2 regions of the Bacillus pumilus genome follow, and region 1 is predicted to be linked to the other one. Evidence: predicted binding sites of a transcription regulator. Region 1 holds the regulator's gene; the other holds the start of a gene.

What was found. The regulator NrdR, encoded in region 1, represses ribonucleotide reductase genes. The targets are predictions, from matches to a motif close to AACACNATATATNGTGTT.
Region 2: a site for NrdR is predicted at 2,191-2,208, ahead of nrdI (class Ib ribonucleoside-diphosphate reductase assembly flavoprotein NrdI). Genes of this name have one in related genera too.

What each region holds. Positions count from the first base shown of each region.
Region 1 is NZ_LT906438.1:2,584,209-2,589,164, forward strand. It holds gene dnaI (primosomal protein DnaI) at 1-750, opposite strand, end outside; gene dnaB (replicative helicase loading/DNA remodeling protein DnaB) at 768-2,192, opposite strand; gene nrdR (transcriptional regulator NrdR) at 2,295-2,753, opposite strand; gene CKW02_RS13310 (hypothetical protein) at 2,758-3,144, opposite strand; gene speD (adenosylmethionine decarboxylase) at 3,331-3,711, opposite strand; gene CKW02_RS13320 (glyceraldehyde-3-phosphate dehydrogenase) at 3,946-4,956, opposite strand, start outside.
Region 2 is NZ_LT906438.1:1,703,357-1,708,312, reverse strand. It holds gene nrdE (class 1b ribonucleoside-diphosphate reductase subunit alpha) at 1-1,795, opposite strand, end outside; gene nrdI (class Ib ribonucleoside-diphosphate reductase assembly flavoprotein NrdI) at 1,755-2,147, opposite strand; gene CKW02_RS08570 (hypothetical protein) at 2,413-2,625, opposite strand; gene CKW02_RS08565 (YmzC family protein) at 2,705-3,037, opposite strand; gene hfq (RNA chaperone Hfq) at 3,199-3,420, opposite strand; gene miaA (tRNA (adenosine(37)-N6)-dimethylallyltransferase MiaA) at 3,446-4,402, opposite strand; gene CKW02_RS08550 (YmaF family protein) at 4,472-4,873, opposite strand.

The sequences.
Region 1 (4,956 bases):
ACGGTATTGTAAAATCGTTCCGAGTAGTTCATCTCGAACCCAGCTTGTCATCGACTCTGCCCCAATATCATCAAGCATTAAAATAGGGGTGGATTTGACCATGTTCAGTTTTGATTCTAGTGTATGATCGGCTAACGAATTTTTTAGCTCTCTCACAAATTCAGGCACGTACACAAGGAGAGATGGGTATTCCTTCTCCGCTAACTGCTGCGCAATGGCTGCCAGAATATACGTTTTTCCTACTCCAAACTTTCCGTGTAAATATAAGCCCTTCCCTTTGCCCGTCTCATCATAGCTTTGCAGGAATTGCCCTACTTTTTGAATGACTTCCTGTCTTCCCACAACGTTCAAATCAGCGAACGTCGCTTGAAGAACATTTTGCGGAATGTACATGCTTTTCATGAGCTCTTGCTGTTTTTTCTGTCTGTCGAGCCGCAGCTTGACTGGACAAGGGGAATATTCAATATCAATACTCTGACCTTTGATCACAAGCTTCGGGTGATAACCGTCTAAAATCGCATTGACGTTCTCTTCATCTAAGCAATATGAACAGCCCTTCGACTGCTGCACATATTCAAAAAGCCGGTTCAAGCTGCGATTGATCATGTCTTCGTGTATGTCTTCTTGGTGCTCCTGTAAAAAGGCTTTTACATCTTCATCAGATAACACACTCTCTTTAATCTGATTGTATCTCACACGAAAATCTACGCGCCCTTTTAGCTGTTCAAATGAACGACCGATCGGTTTCATCCTCATCTCACCTCATCTTAATGTGCATTGTACTTTTTCATATTTTTAAACTGATCTAACAGTTTTTCTTTTTCTCGTTCGAGGTCTTCTGTCGACAGGCTGTCTGTTTGTTCTTTTGCTGGCTGTTCTTTCGTTTCGGTTTCTTTCATCCAGTCAGGAAGCTTCTCTTCACGGACAACTTTCCCTGATCCGTATGTGCTACGCTGCTTTTTCTGCTGCGCCCACTCTGTCATTTGCCTGTTCTCTTCTTTGGCCATTTTCATGGCCGCCGCTACGGTTTTAATTTTCTTTCTCACCCAATGAGCGGCGATTTTTTGCATATATGTTTTCGACAGCTTCATATCTGTTTTCAATAATGTATAGTAGATCAAAACGTTCATGACACCTGGCTCTAGCTGTTGCTCAAGCATAATATCTTCGACAATTCTTAAGTCGGCATATGTTGGCTCAATGCCGTCAGCCATATCTTTTAGCAGCTCCCTAGGCGAAATATGATCAAGCTTTTCAATCAATTTGGCATCCGTCGTATCTGCCACTGGCGCTTTTGAAGCATCTTGACGCAAGTGTCTCGGCTGTTTTTGATCAATGAGTTTTGGCTGCTCGCCTCTGTATTCAATTTGGTACCAGTCTCTTGCCGCTTTTCTCAGCTCTTCTGTTGAGATCATTTGATCCGAACCACAGGCGCCTGCTACAATATTTTGCATTTGAAGCGGGGTGATGCCGTATACAACGGCTAACTTCTTAATGGTTTCTTTCACCTGCTTTGTCAAAGCCTTTCTTGGAATCATCATATCAGACATGCCTGCTAACAATAAATCGAAATCAAAGGATTCGTCTGAGAGAGGAGCCGGCTGACTCGATCCAACGGTCACATATTCATAGCCCTGATCAAGTGATGACGCCTGATTGATTTCTTCTGTCATCCTGCGTTCACCTGGCTGCAATACGTGAAAAACTTCTTCAAACGACCGCGAGATGTTCTTTGCCTCTGCCGGAACACCGGGATATGAGAAATAATCACGAAGCTGCATATATTTCGCTTTCTCTACACGATGGTACAGCAGAACATTCAGCATACCATCTTGGAAAAACTCATCTGGTCTTAACGGCGGCACAAGCTCATATGTAAACAGTCTGCCTTCTTCCGTTTCCTGTTCATATGTGCGGAGTAATCCAATCGCTTCAAGCTTTAAACGTTCCTCAAAAATATCATTCAAATTCGTTTGCAGCATGACCATGAGCTGCCGATGAGGTGCGGGTTTGCCCCACATACGATTTTGTTCCAGCTCTCCCCACAGCGTCATATATAAGCTGAAAGCGGACATGCCTATAAGCGGCTGATATAAAAGAGTGATGAGCTGTCTATCGATGTCACCGAGCAATGAAGCGCTTTTGACGACATACGGATCGACGGCTAGCACTTCCTTCCAATGCTCTGTCATATGCTGATCCTCCCCATGAATTGCAATTGTTTCTATTGTACACCCTTTTTGCGTTTTACGCTTTACGCAGGAAAAAGAGCATGAAGTATCTTCAGCTCTTTTTTAGCGTTCTTTCTTTAATAAATCTTTTAATTCATCAATAAAGACGTTGATATCTTTAAACTGCCGGTAAACGGAGGCAAACCTGACGTAAGACACTTCATCAATTTTTGCCAGCTCGTCCATCACCATTTCACCTACAAGCTCACTTTTCACTTCTGACATACCTTGATTACGCAGTTCTTTTTCAATATTAAAGCAGACATCCTCCAGCTGCTTTAAAGCAACAGGTCGCTTTTCACATGCTTTAATGAGTCCTCTCAGCATCTTTTCGCGGCTGAATTCTTCTCGAATTCCTTCTTTTTTCACCACAATCAGTGGTAATTCTTCTAATTTCTCAAACGTCGTAAAGCGATATTGGCAGCTTTCGCACTCTCTTCTACGACGGATGGATTTCCCTTCATCTACTGGTCTTGAATCAAGCACCCTTGTGCCAAGGTGCTGACATGTGGGACATTTCATTTCATCAGCTCCGATCTATTCTTGGAAGTTGTTTGTCTAGTTCATCATAAAGGGAAAAAACCGTTTTCTCACTATAGCCAAAATCTGTTGGCAAGGCTGTTTCTGTTGTCACATTAAAATCGACAGCTGTTTCAAAAGGACGAATTGAAATGACAGTCGCTACGAGAAAGGCTTTTTTCGGCATACTGATGTTTGCGCTGATTTCACCTCGTTCTGCTGAAACAGATGTCACTTGATAGGAAGCGTGCCCAGAAAGCATGGCTTCCACCGCTTGAAAAACTTGCGCATTCGTCGATTTGTAGTAATGGCTTTTCAGTTCTGACACTGGATGCTCGTCAGATGTTTCTGTATGGTTTGACATGAACCGTTTGAACTTTTGTCCTAAAATCATCTACGTATCCCCTTTGCCATAATGCCTCTTCTTTATTTTATAAAAAAAACCTTTGTTTTCCTAGAACAAAAGTATAGGCAAGTTGGGGAATGTTGGATTTTCTCTATCAAACAAATATAAAAAGGAGCATAACACAAAGGCATTTCAATGCTTTTGGCCAGCTCCCATTGCGATCTTTTTTTATGTTTACAGTGCTTTGGCTTGCGCCTGTTTCACTTGTACAGGTCCCATGCCTCGAGGAATTTCAATGTTTTCTCTTGTTTCAGCACCTAATTCATCTCCGATATGATCTGCTGCGATATTCGGATCTAGGTCGCCGCAAGTATAAACATCTATGCTCGCATAACCATGTTCAGGAAAGCTGTGAATTGTCAGATGAGATTCAGAAATAATGACAACTCCACTTACTCCTTGAGGTGCAAATTTGTGAAAAGCAACCTCTCTTACTTCAGCTCCTGATTTCAAAGCTGCATTTACAAACGTTTTTTCAATAAAATCCATGTCGTTCAGTTTATCACAGTCGCATCCCCATAGCTCGGAGATAACGTGACGTCCGATTGTTTCCATCATGGACCCCCCTTAAACAAGAATGAAAGAGTGAAGTTCTAAGCAGCCGGACCGGACATATACCACGGGGGAAAGTTAGTCCAAAGAGGTCCTAACCCTTTAAGTATACCCGAATGAGTCTGCGAACAAGAAGTTCACGAAAAATAGTATACTTTGTTTAGACCCATTTTGCAAGCTGTGTTTTCAATGGGATTTTCTCTCATTCCTTGAAAAGGGACGTTCGTCTTCTTCATTTCAAACAGCAGAAAGCTCTTTCATCTGCGATCCGACAAACTTCACAAGATCCACCACTCTGCATGAATAACCCCATTCATTGTCATACCATGCAAGAACTTTTACTTTTCTATCCCCCATCACCATCGTTGTCAGTCCATCTACGACAGCTGAATAAGGGTTCGTATTAAAGTCTGTAGAAACAAGCGGCTCATCCGTGTAATCTAAAATACCGGAAAGAGAAGTTTTTGATGCATTTGAGAAGGCTGCATTGACTTCTTCTGCTGTGACATCTTTTTTCAAGTCGACAACAAGATCAACCATCGATACATTGGAAACTGGCACGCGAAGTGCAAGTCCATGCAATTTCCCTTTCATGTGCGGCAGCACTAAAGAAAGCGCTTTAGCGGCGCCCGTCGTCGTTGGAATAATGGACTGGGCACATGCTCTTGCCCGGCGCAAATCCTTATGCGGATTATCGATATTTTTTTGATCATTTGTATACGCATGAACCGTTGTCATTAAACCGTTGTCGATGCCAAATTCATCATCTAACAATTTGACAACTGGTGCTAAACAGTTTGTTGTACAAGATGCGTTTGAAATAACGACGTGCTTTTCAGGATCAAGATCATCCTCATTGACACCCATCACAATTGTAATGTCTTCATTTTTACCTGGAGCTGTAAGTACGACCTTTTTCGCTCCGGCATCTATATGGCCCATCGCTTGATCTTTTGAATTAAATTTTCCGGTTGCTTCTATGACGATATCAATCCCAAGCTCTCCCCACGGAAGCTGCTTTGGGTCTCTGTTATTGAGCAAAAGCACTCTTTTCCCATTTACAATCAGTGCGTCATCTTCTGCTGTCACATCGCATTCGTAACGTCCATGATTTGTATCATATTTAATTAAATGTGCTAGCGTTTCGGCAGGATAGCTTGCGTTCACCGCTACAATTTGAATTTGATCATCAAGCATTGCTTTTCTGAAGACCATGCGTCCAATTCTGCCAAACCCATTGATCGCTGC
Region 2 (4,956 bases), 880 kb from region 1:
CCATAATTGGCATAACAGAGGCTGTTGCCGATTGCACATAAGAAATGGAACCTGTTGGTGCAATACATAAGCGGTAGCTATGGTACATGCCATTTTCCGCTACAAAGTCTTTGAGTGCTGCCCAGTCTTCTTTTGTTGGAATGTGCATGCCTTCAAATAATGCTGCTGCTTTTTCTGTTTTTGGTGTGAAATCATTCTCCACGTATTTATTGAAGTACTCGCCCGTTGCGTAGCCAGAGCCTTCATAACGATGGAATGTTTCTCCTTTTTCTTTTGCAAGCTCACTTGAACGTTTAATTGAATAGTAGTTCACCATCATAAAGAACGTATTCGCGAAATCTCTTGCTTCTTCACTTTCATAGGCCATTTGGTTTTGAGCCAAATACCCGTGAAGGTTCATCGCACCAAGTCCGATTGATTTCATCGCTTTGTTCGCTTTTCGAACAGCCGGTGCATTGCGAATATCTGTTGTTTCAGATACAAGCGTGAGTGAGTCTGTTGCTAGTTTGACCGTTTTTTCGATCGATTTGTTTTTCATGACATTCATGATATTTAATGAACCAAGGTTACAAGAAATATCAAGACCAATTTCATCTTCTTGATCATAGTCCGCGTAAGAAGAGACCTCTGAAGCTTGAAGCACTTCTGAGCAAAGGTTTGAGAATTTCACTCGTGAAATATGGTTTAATGCATGCTCTCTATTCACATTATCTTGGAACATGATATATGGATAGCCAGATTCTGAGCGAAGAACAGCCAATTTTTCAAGAAGCTTTCTCGGATTGACTTTTTCTTTTTTGATTTTCGGGTTTTCTACAAGCTCATCATACATTTCTTCCATGTCCATCTCATCAAGATGCTGTCCATATTCTTTATAGACTGTGTGCGGATAGAAGGTGTAAGCTGTTTTATCTTCTCTGGCAAGCTCGATAAATTTATCCGGGATGACGACACCGATGGACAATGTTTTCACACGCACATCTTCATCTGCAGAGATTTTTTTTGTATCTAAGAAATCATTAATATCTCTGTGGAAAATATTAAGGTAGGCACTACCTGATCCTTGTCTTTGTCCCATTTGATCTGCATATCTGAATGCATTATCAAGAAGCTTCATCACGCCGACGACACCTTTTGTCGCGTTTTCAACATCTTTAATTGCTTCGCCTTTTGCACGAAGCTTTGACAAGTTCAAGCTGACGCCGCCGCCTAATTTTGAAAGCTGCATTGAAATATCAATCGCTCTTGAAATATCGTTTAATGAGTCATTCACTTCAAGCAAGAAGCAGCTCACAAGCTCACCGCGTCTTTTACGTCCAGCGTTTAAGAATGTTGGTGTACTTGGCTGGTATTCCTGATTGATCATCAGTTCTACAAACTCAAGGGCTTTTTCTTTATCTCCGCCCGCAAAGAAAAGCGCTACAACTGAAATGCGGTCTTCATAGCGTTCAAGGATTTTCTTTTTATCATTTGTTTTCAGTGCGTAGTCGTTGTAAAACTTAAACGCACTCATGAATGATGGGAATCTAAATTTCTTCGCATATGCAGCTTCGAATACCTCTTTAATATCTGCCATGCTGTATTGTCTTAAAAATTCTTCCTCATAGTAGTCGTTTTCTATTAAGTAATCAATCTTCTCTTCTAAGTTGTGAAAGAAGACTGTGTTTTGATTAATATAATCTACGAAATAACTATGTACAGCTTCTTTGTCCTTATCGAACTGAAACTTTCCTTCTTTTTGAATCATAATCTCGTTATTTAATTGTATCCACTTTGGAACCTGATTTTGTGACAATTCTTTCTACCTCCTGTGTAAACAATTCAACATCCCTTTTTGTTCCGCTTAGTTCAAAGGTGTGCAAAATAGGAACTTGATATTGTTTAGAAATCGTATCGGCGCTTTTGGCAAAATTATCTCCCCATACTTTGTTTCCACTCACCGCTACACCTAGTAAAAGGTGAGCATTTTTCTCTAAAAAGGATTGAGTAGTACTAGGGACTTGTCCAAATCCTGTCGTAAAGGTGACGAGAATAAACGGCGTATCCAAAAACTCTTCTCCAGTCAATTTTCGTTTGTCTGTAAAAGGGGTCTTGTCCAAAAAGCGTTGAACATTTCCTGTTTTTGAATCAAATACGATTTGAATCAATTCCATCACGACCTAGTTTTTAGTATTGTTGATCATTTCGTTATTCACTATATATAGTATACTATGTTTTTTCAAAACACAACATATAGATGTTCGAAACGAAAAAAATCAACCAACCCGGCCGAACATTCATAGCCGAACTCGTACGTTCAAATAAATAGAGCAGAACAGGATCTAAAAATAGACTGCTCTACTCTCTATTCAACTGAAACCGAAATCTATCATAACACGAAAAAAAATCGCTTAGTAGACTAGACTTTTTGTTTTATTTTTTGTAGGCATCGCACTGTAAATCTTCTGACACTTCTGTAATTTCCACTTCAACACCTAATTCTTTTAGCACCGCTTCAAGCGCAGAGACGATTGAAGCTTCTCTGACTAATTCTTTCCCATTTACAGAAACGCTTGTTCCATATTCAAAACAGGAGTCGTCTTCACAAGTTTGTTCCCAATGATTAATTTTAATTTTGTGTGTCATGAACTCATCCTTTTCTGTCTAGATGTCTGATGCATGATTATAGTGTAGCGACTTCACATTCATTTGTAAATTTACGTGCTTACTCTTCTACAGAATCGTCATCATCATCATAATCTTCGTCCCACTCATCTATGTATTTTGTTTTAATAAGGGTGAGTTCTCCCTCTTTTTCATCAAACCGGTACACATGTACTTCATCATCTTTCACAACAGCAAAGTGATTATTTTTTAGTGCAACAGCTGATTGTAATAGGCCATCTATATGTCCATGATCATCTTGATTAGAATAGTTATGCCAGCTTTCCTGTCTTGATTCAATGTTTGAAATGGCGCATGATCCAAATAAGACAACAATCCCAATCAATAGAAGGATCACTCTAATCCTTCTTAATTCAAGCTCTGCATTTTCCATATCGCTTCCCTCACCTTTCTTCATATCCAATAAGGGATTATACGCAGAATAGGCAGAAAAGTTTCATGGCATGCAAAATAGCCCCTCTGCACTGACAAAAAACGTAGCGGGTTCCGGCCGGTTTATTCGCAGATGCATGGGGCTATTAGGTCGAACATATCCTATTCTAATTCTAGATTTACATTCTTTTGAGGTGCAAATGTAGAAATGGCGTGTTTATAAATAAGCTGCTGCTTCCCTTCTGTTTCAAGCAGCACCGTGAAATTGTCAAAGCCTTTCACTTGACCGCGAAGCTGAAAGCCATTCAGTAAGAATACTGTAACAAATGTATTGTCTTTACGAATTTGATTCAAAAATTGGTCCTGAATATTAATCGGTTTCATGTTTCGTCCTCCTTGATTCTGATAACTACAGTTTCGCTTTAAGTCCAAGCTTTCCTGCTATATATGCGAAAATTTCCTCTTTTTTGTCTGAAAAGTGGCAAGGCGGTGTCATGTCGAACCAAGTGACATCCATTTTATTACGGAACCACGTGAACTGACGCTTCGCATATCTACGGGAATTTTGCTTTAATTGCTGGATAGCTTCATCAAGTGAGCAGTCACCTTGAAAATACGCATACAACTCTTTATAACCAATCGCTTGAACCGATTGACAATCCTTCAAGCCAGATTGATAAAGTGCGCTCACTTCCTCAATTAAGCCTTCATCTATCATCATATCAATTCTTTGGTGAATGCGCTCGTACAAAAGCTCTCGATCCATTTTGAGCCCAATGAAGGCTGTATCATAAAGAGGAACTTCTTGATGACCATTTTGCATCTCCGACATTTTCTGACCTGTTGTATGGATCACTTCCAGCGCCCGGATCACGCGGCGGACATTATTCGGATGAATGACTTTTGCAGCATCAGGGTCTACTGCTTTTAGCTTTTCGTGCAGCTGAAGGGAGCCATGCTGCTGTTCAAACAGCGCCATTTCTTCTCTAAAAGCAGGGTCACTTTTCTCATCGGTAAATGTGTAATCATATAAAACAGATTGGATATACAAACCTGTTCCGCCGACAATCATGGGTGTTTTCCCTCTAGCGGCAATCTCTTTGATTTTCATACGGACTAGTTGCTGAAATTCAGCTGTAGAAAAAGATTCATCTGGCTCTTTAATATCAATTAAGTGGTGCGGGACACCATCCATTTCTTCAGGGGTGATTTTAGCTGTTCCAATGTCCATTCCTTTATAAATCTGCATAGAATCACCACTGATAATTTCTCCATTAAATGCTTTGGCTATATGAATGCTCAGTTTTGTTTTGCCGACAGCCGTCGGTCCTACTAATACAATCACTGGTTGTTTCGTTTTTTTCATAACATCACTCTCTTTTACAAACTGCCTACAGTATAGCATAACTTCTCTTTCTCTCCTATATAGGGCCTATCACCAGCCGAGTGGTTCATTTCCGACCACTTCATATGTCTTTCCTTTTAACCGGTGCGTATGCGTCGGCCGCTCTTCGTCCGGACTATAGACGACTCCTCCGTATGGAATGGGGACAGAATCGTTATAGGCTGAAAACGTGACTTCCTCAATCTCGTGATAGTGCGTACCATCTAATCTCGGTATCGCAGGCCCTGTGACGCCGTAGTATCTGTGGAAATGCCCTCTCTCAAAAGAGGTGACCCCGCGATAGTAATGAGTATGCTGATCGGTATTGCTCCCATTGACAGGCTGAGAAATACCTTCTATTAAATGATAATGCTCTTCTGTTACATCCGTTCGTGCTTTATAGGCATGAGCATGCGGCGGGCATTTTGCCCAATCAGATGGATACAGGCCCATTTTTAACATTCCTCCTTATAATAGGCGTTCATCCAAACACATATAGGCCAATCGAATACACTGATGTCAGTTACAGTGATTTT